DNA from 2 places in the Pseudoalteromonas sp. NZS37 genome. Region 1 is predicted to be linked to the other one. Evidence: predicted binding sites of a transcription regulator. Region 1 holds the regulator's gene; the other holds the start of a gene.
What was found. The regulator FliA, encoded in region 1, starts transcription of late flagellar genes. The targets are predictions, from matches to a motif close to CTAAAGNTNNNNNNNNNNNNGCCGATA.
Positions count from the first base shown of each region.

Region 1 (6,089 bases):
GGCTTTTCAACTGCAGGACCTTGTCCTTTACCGTGTAGTTCATCAAGTAAGTTTTCAAATTCATCTTCAGTGATTTCGTTTATTTCAGCATCACTAACCGAAGGAGTTCCGCTAAACATTTCATCAAATGCAAATGGATCTTCCTCATCAGCTATTGGCGTATCAACTACTTCATCAAGAGGTTGTTCAACGTCAGTTTCTGAAGCGACTCCGTTAAGCTCGGCTTCTGTTGGAGGTAGGCCCAAAATGTGGAGGGTTTGAAGTAACTCAGGATCTGCTGGTTCTGGCTTATCCCTATTTTGGATAGTCGCGAACATTTCATTAATGGTGTCGAGCGCTTGTAAAATAACATCCATTAACTCTGAATTGACCGTTCGCACGCCTTGACGTAGTAAATCAAATACGTTTTCAGCGCCGTGGCAAGCATCAACAAGTTCTGTCATAGCTAAAAAGCCTGCACCACCTTTTACAGTGTGAAAGCCTCTAAATATGGCATTTAGTAACTCGGTATCTTCTGGATTATTTTCCAGTTCAACTAACTGTTCAGATAAAAGCTCTAGGATTTCTCCTGCCTCTACAAGAAAGTCTTGTAAAATATCTTCATCGACTTCAAACATGCAGTTACTCTCCTCTTAGAAGCCCAAACTTGATAAAAGATCATCGACTTCATCTTGATCAGACACAACATCATTACGCGATTCTTTATCAATAATAGGGCCTTCAGGACCTGCTAAAGTTTGTGTGGCAACTGGTTCTTTTATTTTTTGTTGTTCTACTTTATTCGCTGTGTTGTCACTGTCATCTTGTTCAGCAAACGCTGTTAAAAGATGAAGTAAGCTTTCTTCTACTTCTCTAACAAGTTCTATAACACGGCGAATAACTTGACCTGTTAAGTCTTGATAGTCTTGAGCCATTAGTACATTTGTCATTAAGCTTTGAAGCTCATCCGTTTTATGATGAGAGTTATTCATAAACTTATCGATACTATGGCAAAGTTGTTTAAACTCACCAAGCTCAATCTCCCGGCTCATTAAACGATCCCATGTCGGTTTGATATGAGATATTTCATCTGCAAGTTGCTGAGCTATAGGTAAACTAGCCTCAACAGCATCCATTGTTTTATTAGCCGCATTTTCTGTCATTTCTATAACATAATTAAGCCGCTTTTTAGCATCTGGAATCGCATCTGTCGTTATGTTAGTTAAGCGAGTATCAAGCTCAAAGCTTTTAAGTGCTTCGTGCAGTTGACGAGTCAACTTCCCAACTTCAGCAAATAATTTAGACTGCTCTTGCGAAGCTGTCTCTAAAATCAACTGATTAGCTTTATCTTGCTCATCGTTTTCTAAATAAATGACGAGTTGACGAGCTTGTTCTAACGTTATTTGAGGCGCAGCTGGTGCTGACATAAGCCTCTCCCCCATCATTAGCCTAAGCGTTCAAATACTTTTTCTAATTTAGTTTTTAATGTTCCAGCCGTAAATGGCTTAACAATATAACCATTAACGCCAGCTTGCGCTGCAGCTATTATTTGTTCTTTTTTAGCCTCTGCCGTTACCATCAGTACAGGGATATGTTTTAACTTATCATCTGCACGAATTGCTCTTAAAAGGTCAATACCTTGCATTCCCGGCATATTCCAATCTGTAACCACAAAATCAAACACTTGATTTTGTAACATAGGCAAAGCTGTAGACCCGTCATCAGCTTCTTGAACGTTAGTGAAACCTAAGTCACGTAATAGGTTTTTTATAATTCGTCTCATCGTTGAAAAATCATCAACTACAAGAATTTTCATGTTTTTATCCAAAACATCCCCCAGTGAGGTATTAACCTTAGTTTACTTACTACTAGTTTATCCAGTCATTGATTTTAGCTTTAAGCTTAATCATCGCCTGACCATGTATCTGACTTACACGCGATTCGCTTACATCGAGTATATGTCCTATTTCTTTTAAATTCATTTCATCGTTATAGTATAAAGAAAGTACCATCGCATCACGCTCTGGTAATGACTTTATTGCATTTAGCAAAGACTCATTAAACCGATCATTTTTAACATTATTAAAAGGTTTGTCTAGCGCTAAATCTTGGCCTACGGGAGTAATAACATCCTCATCTACACCAAGGTCTTCTATGCCTAATACTTTACTGGTATTAACATCATTTAAAATATGATGGTACTCATTGAGTGAAATTTCAAGTTTTTCAGCAACTTCTGTATCTGTTGGTTCGCGATTCAGACTGCTTTCGAGCCCAGTAATTGCCTCTGCAACTTGTCGGCTTTTACGGTGTACTGAACGAGGAGCCCAATCACCACGGCGCATTTCATCAAGCATAGCCCCGCGAATACGAATACCGGCAAAGGTTTCAAAGCTTGCGCCTTTTGTTGCATCAAAGTTTTTTGAAGCTTCTATTAAACCTATCATTCCTGATTGAATTAAATCATCAAGCTGAACGCTAGGTGGTAATCGAGCAATTAGATGACATGCCACTTTTTTAACAAGTGATGCATGTTTCTCAACAATCACATTTAAGTTTTGTGTTGATTGATATCCCATAGCTCTATTCACCAATGTTGTCATAATTAGCCGTTTACTAGTTTCTCAATGAAAAACTCTAAATGCCCAGATGGTTGATTTGGTATTGGCCATTTAACTGCTTTTGTCGCCAGCGCTTTAAACGCGAGAGCGGCTGGCGAACTTGGAAAGAGCTCAACAATCACCTTTTGGCGACGTGTTGCTTTGCGCATATTTTCGTCATAAGGAACCGTTGCTACTAGCTCCATTGAAACATCTAAAAAGCGATCGGTAACTTTAGATAGTTTTGCAAATAATTCAGTGCCTTCACGCATACTGCGCACCATATTGGCAACAATTTTGAACTTATAAACACCGTGCTCGCGGCTTAATACTTTAATAAGTGCGTAAGCATCGGTTATTGATGTTGGTTCATCGCACACTACAACCATTACATCTTGTGCTGCTCGTGAGAAGCTTAGCACCATGTCTGAAATACCAGCGGCTGTATCTACAATTAAAATATCAAATTCGGTATTCAATTCGCTAAATGCACGAATTAGCCCGGCATGCTCAGATGGCGATAGTTCAACCATACTTTGCGAGCCCGATGTAGCGGGTACAATTTTAATACCAGCAGGGCCTTCAACTAAAATCTCGTCAAGCTCACATTCACCTGACAAAACGTGTGATAAATTGCGCTCTACACGTAAACCAAGCATCACATCACAGTTTGCTAAACCTAAGTCAGCATCCAGCACTAATACTCTATTACCTTGTTGCCCTAGTGCAATAGCAGTATTTAGAGAAACATTTGTTTTCCCTACCCCACCTTTACCACCGGTTACAGCGATAACTTTTACGCCGTTGTTATTGTTTTGACTCATTTTGCGCAGGCCGCTTGCTTGATCTAATACTGTGTTAATCATACATCCCTACTGTACTTGGCGCCACTGCTTGGTGCCTTGAATGTTGTGCTTTTGTTCTTTTTAAATATAACTGCTCAGCCTTTTTCACTAGTTTTTCAGCATTTGCAACACGAATATCTTCTGGCACTCGTTGACCGTTAGTAAGATACCCTATTGGAAGGCGATTTTGAATCGCAATACTAATAATCTCACCCAAACTTAATGATTCATCTAACTTAGTGAAAATACAACCACTTAACTGTACTTTTTTAAAGTGACGTACTGTTTCTTGTAATACATTAATTTGTGCCGTTGCGCTTAGTACTAAGTAGCTGCGAATATCCACACGTTGGTTACGCATTAACGTGTTTAACTGCTCAGTTAAACGTAAATCTCGCTGACTCATACCTGCTGTATCAATTAATACTAGACGTTTATTTCGTAAATGATATAAAACTTCAGCTAATTCATTAGCATCTTTAACTTGCTTTACACCACAACCAATAATACGGCCGTAAGTAGCAAGCTGTTCATAAGCACCAATTCTGTATGTATCAGTAGTTATTAAGGCCACTTTATCAGCGCCATATTTTTGTGCGCCTAAAGCTGCAAGCTTAGCAACTGTTGTTGTTTTACCAACACCTGTTGGACCCACTAACGCATATACACCACCTTGGCGAAGTATTTCATTATTGGTTGTTTGCATTTGATCTTCGACCATCGTTAACAACGCTTTCCAACCTTGCTTACGAGATACATCATCAGGTACAAAACATGCCATTTGTTGCGCTACTTCTTTATCAATACCCATACCGACTAAGCGGTCAACCATGCAAGCGCGTGTTGGATCGCGACGCGCCATATCTTGCTGCATTAAGCCCGATACTTGATGCTCAAGCAATTGACGAATTGCGTTCATTTCTTCACGCATTGTTGTCATTTCTTCGCTTTCATTATTGGGTGTTTGTTGGCGAGCCGTTGCTGGACTATCTAAATCATCAAAGTCGCTGTCTAAATCATCAAAACCTAAGCTATCCGCTTGAGTTTGTGGACGAACTGGCGCTGCATTTTCAGGAGCAAACATATTTTTAGTACGCTGTTCCATAACTGGTTCTTGATAGTTATCGGTAGTATCAATACCTGATTGTGAAAACATTGATGCAAGTTCAGGGGAGCGAGGACGCGGTGATTGGCGCTCTAATAAAGCTTGTAGGCTGTCAGCCACTTTTGCCTGCGGCTCTGGTTTGGCACGCTGAGGCTCTGGTTTTACAAAATTATGCATACTTTGCTGTGGTGCTTGAGCACGCGGCTCTGCAGTACGTTGTGGTTGCGCTGCTACTTTAGGGGCTGCTTTGTCATAATCAACTGCCGCTACAATTTCTACACCGTTAGCCAGCTTCTTATTTGACATAATAACCGCATCAACACCTAGCTCATCTTTAACTTCTTTAAGTGCTGTGCGCATATCTTTAGCAAAAAAACGTTTAATTTTCATGATTCAACCCCTGTTAAAATCTTATTGTTGGCCTACAGAGCTAACAATCTTGATCTGTCTTTCGTCTGGTACCTCTTGATAAGACATCACTCTCAATCCTGGAATGGTGTACTTAACAAAACGAGATAACACAGTGCGTAACATTCCTGACGTTAGCAATATAGAAGGTTCACCGGCCATTTCTTGATTTTGATGCGCTTGTGTCAATGACACTTGAAGTCGCTCTGCAAGTCCAGGCTCAATACCGGCACCTTCATCGCCTGCATTTTGTAATGACTGATGCAACATCTGTTCCAACTCAGGTGCCAAGGTTATGACAGGGATTTCTGATGACATACCAACCGCATCTTGAACAATTAACCTACGCAGAGAAATACGCACTGCAGCCGTTAATACATCAGGGTCTTGGCTACGCGGACCATACTCAACAAGGGTTTGAACAATTGAGCGCATATCGCGAATAGCTACACCTTCATTCAATAAATTTTGCAGTACTTTTACAATTGCAGTTAATGGCAACACATCAGGTACTAGTCCTTCTACTAAGCGAGGATGGCTTTTAGCAAGCATATCAAGCAGGTTTTGAACTTCTTCATGCCCTAGTAGCAACGCCGCACTGTTAGTTAATAACTGGCTAATATGAGTGGCGACTACCGTGGCTGAATCTACAACGGTATAACCTAGTGATTGCGCTTCATCTTTTTGATCAGGCTTGATCCATACTGCATCAAGGCCAAACGCAGGATCTTTAGTTTCAACCCCTTTAATTGGGCCAAATACTTGCCCTGGGTTAATTGCTAGCTCGTCGCCATGTTTAAGTTCGCTTTCACCGGTTGAAACACCCATTAGCGTTATTCTGTAAGCATTTGGATCAAGCTCTAAGTTATCGCGAATATGAACAGGTGGTACTAAAAAACCAAGTTCTTGAGAAAGCTTTTTACGTACACCTTTAATACGATTAAGTAACTCACCACCTTGAGATTGATCTACCAATGGAATTAATCTGTAACCTACTTCTAAGCCAATTACATCAACTTGTTGAACGTCATCCCAGCCAAGTTCTTTTTGCTCTTGTTTATTAGCAATACCCGTTGCAGCGCTTCCACCACTGGCGGCTTCTTCAGCTTCTGCTGCAGCGGCTTTTAACTTAGTTTGCTGTGTGTAGTAAGC
Region 1 covers NZ_JADYXL010000001.1:96,383-102,471, forward strand. Annotated here, with positions in the region: gene I6F47_RS00470 (chemotaxis protein CheA) at 1-617, opposite strand, end outside; gene I6F47_RS00475 (protein phosphatase CheZ) at 633-1,406, opposite strand; gene cheY (chemotaxis response regulator CheY) at 1,424-1,807, opposite strand; gene I6F47_RS00485 (RNA polymerase sigma factor FliA) at 1,848-2,558, opposite strand; gene I6F47_RS00490 (MinD/ParA family ATP-binding protein) at 2,585-3,445, opposite strand; gene flhF (flagellar biosynthesis protein FlhF) at 3,438-4,919, opposite strand; gene flhA (flagellar biosynthesis protein FlhA) at 4,941-6,089, opposite strand, start outside.

Region 2 (6,089 bases), on a different contig from region 1:
AGTAATTTTACATTCCCTTCAAAATACTGACTAATAGGCTCTGCTAATATTGGAAAGTGCGTACATCCTAATACAAGTACATCTATAGTTTTATCTATATGTAGGTCATCAAGCACTTGATGCAACTTGTTTGTATCCAAAGACTCTGTAAAAAAGTATTGCTCAGCTAAAGTTACTAACTCCACACTGCTATATAGATTAACGGTTACATTACGTGCATGCTCAGTAATTAATGTTTTAGTGTATGAACTGGCGACCGTTGCCGGTGTGGCTAATAAGCCAATATGATTTGAACGTGTTAACTCTGCCGCAGGCTTTATTGCTGGCACAACACCTACTATAGGAATATCTGTCATTTGGCGAACAGCACTAAGTGCAGATGTAGAAGCGGTATTACACGCTATTACAATTAAATCAACATTAAGCGTATTAGCTTTGATGAAATGAATAAGTGAGCATAATCGGCTAATGATTGTTTGCTGGGATTGAGCACCATAAGGTAGTAATGCATTATCCATAAAATAACTGTACTGAGCATTGGGGATACTTTGCTTTATATGCTCAAGTACTGTAGTTCCACCAATACCTGAATCAAAGACCATTATATGCGCTGACAAACTACCGTTCCCACTTTACTTTAAGAACGGCAGTTTGCCATGAGGTATTTATAAAAGAAAGTAGTTTAACTTTGCGTGGTTTCTAAATCAGCAAGATCATCGGCCGCCGAATTTAACTGATTAAGGTTTTCAAACATAGACTTTGTGTAATCTACTAACTTATCTATTTGTTCCTGATCTTGATTTAGCCATTGTAGAATGCCAGCTAGTTGATTTTGTAATCCAAGCTCACCCGCTTTTTCAAAAGCATTTTTAAGGTCGTCATTAAAAGGGGCTAAACCCTCTGCTATTTGTTTTTCTGGTGCTGGTTTATATTCTTCATAGCTTTTAACTGATGCTATTGTTTTTGTTTGGCGTAAATCCATAGAAAAAGCCACCAGCTGATCGCTGTCTAAACTTAGCTCTTGCGCTTGTTCAAATGCTTCATCTAAATCACCACCAAAAAAGGTTTTACTTAAATCTTGTAAGTCTTCCATCATCGCATTAATAGCTTCTTGCTCTTGCTCATTTAAGTCACCATTAACCGACATCGAAAATGATACCTGTCGAGATTGCGATGATGAGCTTGCAAACGACTCGCTATTATTGTTTTGCTGATAGCCACTTGCCGACTGAGATTCAAATGCATCTGCAAAGCTAATACTTACCTCGTCGCCTTCTGCGGTGGTAAATTTATACTCTGCATTGCTCGTCATACTGACATATTGAGCCTGGCTTATATTTACGCTGGCAGGTTGTGGGTTAAATAACGACTCTTCAAACTTATCAAGTCCATTGTAGATTCCCTCTTTAGACTTATTAATACCCTCTTCCATGTCGTTATTAAATACGCCCGTACCTTTGAGTTCATCAACAGCGTCGTCAATCCCTATCTGGACGCCTTTGCGCGCGTCGCCTAACATATCTTTGAGTTTTTCGTCATCAGCGCCGTTAGCTTTTGCTTTATTAACAGCACTACTCACAAAATCGAGTACATTTTTTACTATTTCATTAAAATCAAATAGTGGTTTGTCTACTTTTTTTTCTGCGATAGGCAATCCAAGCTGCTCAGCCATTTTATCGCCAAGTACTTTTGCGGCAAGCTCTCGACCACGTTGCTGATAGGTATCTTGAGGAGACGTAATTGTAGGTTGCTGTATATCAGCTTTATTATTGAATTTATTAATGTTGTTGTTTGGCGTAAAGCCATAATTACCTATTTTCATGATTCGTCTCCTAAGCGTGCGTAATTTATTATCGGCTATAACAATAAAAACTAAAGTACAATGTGCAATAAAACAGCATAAATGCTAGCCAAAACTAGACAAATACGCAGCGCTCCCTACAATAGCGCCGATAAACAGATCTCAGATAAGGCAGTAGTGTTAATGGCAGTTATTAAAATAGATACCACACAGTACCAAGCGCAGTTAAGTGAAAAAGAGCAGCGTATTAGTGCGCAGTTTCAACGTTTTGGTGTGGAGCAATTAGAAGTATTTAGCTCAGAGCCAACTAACTACCGCCAACGTGCTGAATTTAGAGTATGGCACGACGGTGACGATCTGTTTCACATTATGTTTGATCAACAAACAAAAGAAAAAATCCGTGTTGATACATTTGACCCAGCAGCGCCTCTAGTTGGTGAAATAATGCAGGTGATGATTGAGCATCTTAAGCCTTGTGAAATATTACGTCGTAAGTTATTTCAAATCGATTACCTATCAACGCTAAGCGGTGAAATTTTAGTAAGCTTGCTTTATCACAAACCACTTGATGATGAATGGTTAAGTGAAATTAAAGCACTTAAAGAAAAGCTAAGCAGTAAATACAAAATTGACTTTATAGGCCGTGCTCGCAAACAAAAAGAAGTGCTGGGTGATGACTTTGTAACTGAACGTTTAACAGTTAATGGTCAAGAGCTTATTTATCAACAAGTAGAAAATAGCTTTACTCAGCCTAATGCAAAAGTAAATATTAATATGCTGGAGTGGGCGCAAGATTTATGTAAGCCACTTAAAAATGATTTATTAGAGCTGTATTGCGGTAACGGCAACTTTTCAATTGCGTTAGCAGGTTCTTTCAATAAAGTATTAGCAACAGAAATATCAAAATCATCTGTTCACTCTGCTCAATACAACATTGCTAAAAACAACGTAGAGAACTTAGATATTATTCGTATGTCTAGCGAAGAGTTTACTCAAGCAATGAATGGCGAGCGTACTTTCTCTCGTTTAGACGGTATTGATCTTACAAGCTATGACTGCCAAACCATATTAGTTGATCCACCGCGCGCGGGCATGGATGAATTAACGTGTGACTTAGTGGCTAACTACGAAAGCATAATTTATATATCGTGTAATCCTGAAACCCTTGAGCGTGACCTTGATCACCTAACACGTACGCACAACGTTAAGCGCTTTGCTATATTTGATCAGTTCCCATATACACATCACATTGAGTCGGGTGTTTTCTTGCAGCGCAAATAAATACGCTCAGTAAACGTTACCCATAAAAAAAGCTCCTTAAGGAGCTTTTTTAGTTTTAGCTAAACTTACTTGTTAGCTAAGTAATTAATCAGTTTGCTAATATCTTCTGGTTCAGTAATACCCGACTCACGACCTAGGTTTAATTTATACTTACCATTTACAATAAATGTAGGTACGCCACGTAGTGCGCCTTTTTCTTTAAAGTAGTCTTGATCACGTTTCATTTTAGAGCTCAGCGTACGTACCGAGAAGCTTTTAAACAGCTTATCAAACTTATCGCCATCAACGCCCTGCGCTACAAATATATCTTTTACATCTGCAAGCTCATTAAAACTAGCGCGCTTTGTATGAATATGATTAAAGATTGCAGAGACAATTTTATCTTTTTGCGGAAGCACTTCTGCAGTAGCGAGTGCTTGGCTCATCATCTGTTGGTTTTCTGGGTCGCGTACACCTACAAAATCAACATGGCTCTTTTTAAATTTAACGTTTTTATCAAGCTTAGGCTTAAACTCACCAATTAGTGCTTCCATGTTATTACATGCAGGGCAGTAAAATGAGAAAAACTCTTTAATTTCTGGCTTTTTAGTTGCGCGCTCAGAAACAACGTCGTAATGCACGCCTTCTTCATACGTTGCTGCAAAGCTTGTTGCCGCCATAGGAAGTAGTACTGCAAGCAAACCTGCTTTAACTAATTTAATCATTATTATGCTCCGAAATTTATAGTGCTAATAAAAACGCTACTAACTCATCAAGTTCTTTTTGATTTTTGATGGTGTTGAGGTTTATTTTATATTTATCGTTAACAATAAAAGTAGGTACACCTGTAAGTGCGCCTAATTTTGAATATTTATTTTGTTTGTTTTGCATTGCTTGCTCAGCCGAAATAACTGGCATGCTTGCAATTTCTTGATCAAACGTTGCGCTATCAATACCGTTTACTTCAAGTAATTTTTTAACGTCTTTCATTTCAGTTAAAGGAGCACGCTGAACATGAATACTTTTAAAAATTTGATCGCTAATACTCTGCGCCTGACCATGCTGCTTAGCAATTAAGTAGGCAAAGCTTAAATTACTTTGTGCTTGTGGCGACACGCCACCTAAAAAGTTCACGTGGTTTTTAATAAACTCAGCGCCTTCTGGCAGGCCTTGTTCAATTGCTTTTGCTACTGGTTCAAACTTAAAACAATGTGGACAGTAAAATGAGAAAAATTCGGTTACTTGTAGTGATGTACTTTTGTCTACATCAATAACAGTGTATTGATTATCAACTTCAAACTGTGCAGCAAGTGCTGCAAATGGTAAACATAAAAGTAATAAACTCAGTTTTAATTTTTTAAGCATTTGTATCTCGTTGTACTTGTCTTTAAATAAAATATTACGGCAATAACTTTAACGGTGCTTCTTGCAATGCTGCAAGTTGCTCTTTCAGTGCTAAAATTTGTTGCTCCCAGTATTTGTCATCAGCAAACCATGTAAAGTTCCGCACAAAAGCAGGATCACTCCATCGTTTAGCTACCCATCCCATATAATGAATAATACGCATCGCTCGCAGCGGTTCAATTAATTTGAGTTGAGAGTGATCAAAATCACAAAACTCTTCATACGCATTCACAAGGGTGTCTAACTGTAACAGTTGCGTCGCTCTATCGCCACTGAGCATCATCCATAAATCTTGGATTGCAGGACCTTGGCGGCTGTCATCTAAATCAACAAACATGAGCGCATCACCTGCCCACAAAATATTACCAACGTGGCAGTCACCATGTAAGCGAATACTTTGCACATCTTTATACTGTTTTTGCGCCTGCTCTATCACTAAATCTAAAATAGTATAAAAGGCAGTATTTATTCCCATAGGCACTAAGTTACTTTTTTGAAGATGAACTTTGGCTGTATGTAAATACTCCTCGCAGGTAACTGTTGGCCTATAAGTAAAAGGCTTTGTTTTAGCTACTTGGTGCATACGGCCAATTAAACGCCCCATTACATCAAGTTGATCTAAGTTATCAACCTCAAATAAACGCCCGCCGACACTTGGAAACAACACAAACAAATAACCTTCGTGTTCAAACAAGCTTTTCCCATTATATAAAATAGGGGCAACAACAGGCACTTCCGCTTCTGCCAGTTCAAATGCAAAGTCATGCTCTTCTTGAATTTGCTCTTTACTCCAGCGCTCTGGGCGATAAAACTTCACTACGTAACGCAGACCATCATCGGCTTTAAATTGGTACACTCTGTTTTCATAGCTATTGAGTGCCAACAAACCAGATTCGGCGTACACACCTACGCTTTCTATTGCATCGAGTATTAGGTCAGGTGTTAAGTCAATAAAACTAAATTTACTCATACTCTTCTTATATAAAATAAAAAGCGGGTTATATACCCGCTTTTGTTAATTGCTATATCAACTTACCTATTTAAGGTAGGTTGTGATTATCGCGCTTTAAAAAAGTTACTCGACTGCGATATTGTCTCATCCGGCTCATCTACCGGTGAAAGCACAAAGTTAAACTCTGTCATCGACACCTTCAAATCATAAGGGTCCATTACAAGCGACAATGGCACATTATGAGATTGCCCTGCCTGCACAGTAAATGACTGCTTACCAATATACTTAAAGTTATCTAACCCTTGCACTTTAATATTAAAGGTTTGCTCGTACTGCGCTTTATTAATTACCTTTAATGTATAGGTGTTCTCTACTAAACCATCAAAATCGACACGATATAATTGATTTCGATCACGAATGATATCAAAGTCCATTGTTTTACGCAGCGCTATATTAGCTACAAGTGCTCCCGTAAGCACAACAAGTATGACCGTGTAACCAATGATTTTAGCTCGTAGTGGATTCGTTTTATTTTCTGGGGTTTCGAGGTTTCGCTCTGTCGTATATGAAATAAGCCCACGCGGGTATTCCATTTTATCCATTACGCCATCACACGCATCAATACATGCACCACAGTTAATACACTCAGCTTGTAACCCATTTCTAATATCA
Region 2 covers NZ_JADYXL010000017.1:19,006-25,094, reverse strand. Annotated here, with positions in the region: gene murI (glutamate racemase) at 1-617, opposite strand, end outside; gene I6F47_RS19655 (DUF5610 domain-containing protein) at 683-1,822, opposite strand; gene trmA (tRNA (uridine(54)-C5)-methyltransferase TrmA) at 1,985-3,082, shown strand; gene I6F47_RS19645 (thiol:disulfide interchange protein DsbA/DsbL) at 3,148-3,786, opposite strand; gene I6F47_RS19640 (thiol:disulfide interchange protein DsbA/DsbL) at 3,803-4,426, opposite strand; gene I6F47_RS19635 (serine/threonine protein kinase) at 4,461-5,435, opposite strand; gene ccoG (cytochrome c oxidase accessory protein CcoG) at 5,522-6,089, opposite strand, start outside.
Region 2: a site for FliA is predicted at 1,852-1,878, ahead of I6F47_RS19655 (DUF5610 domain-containing protein). Genes of this name have one in related genera too.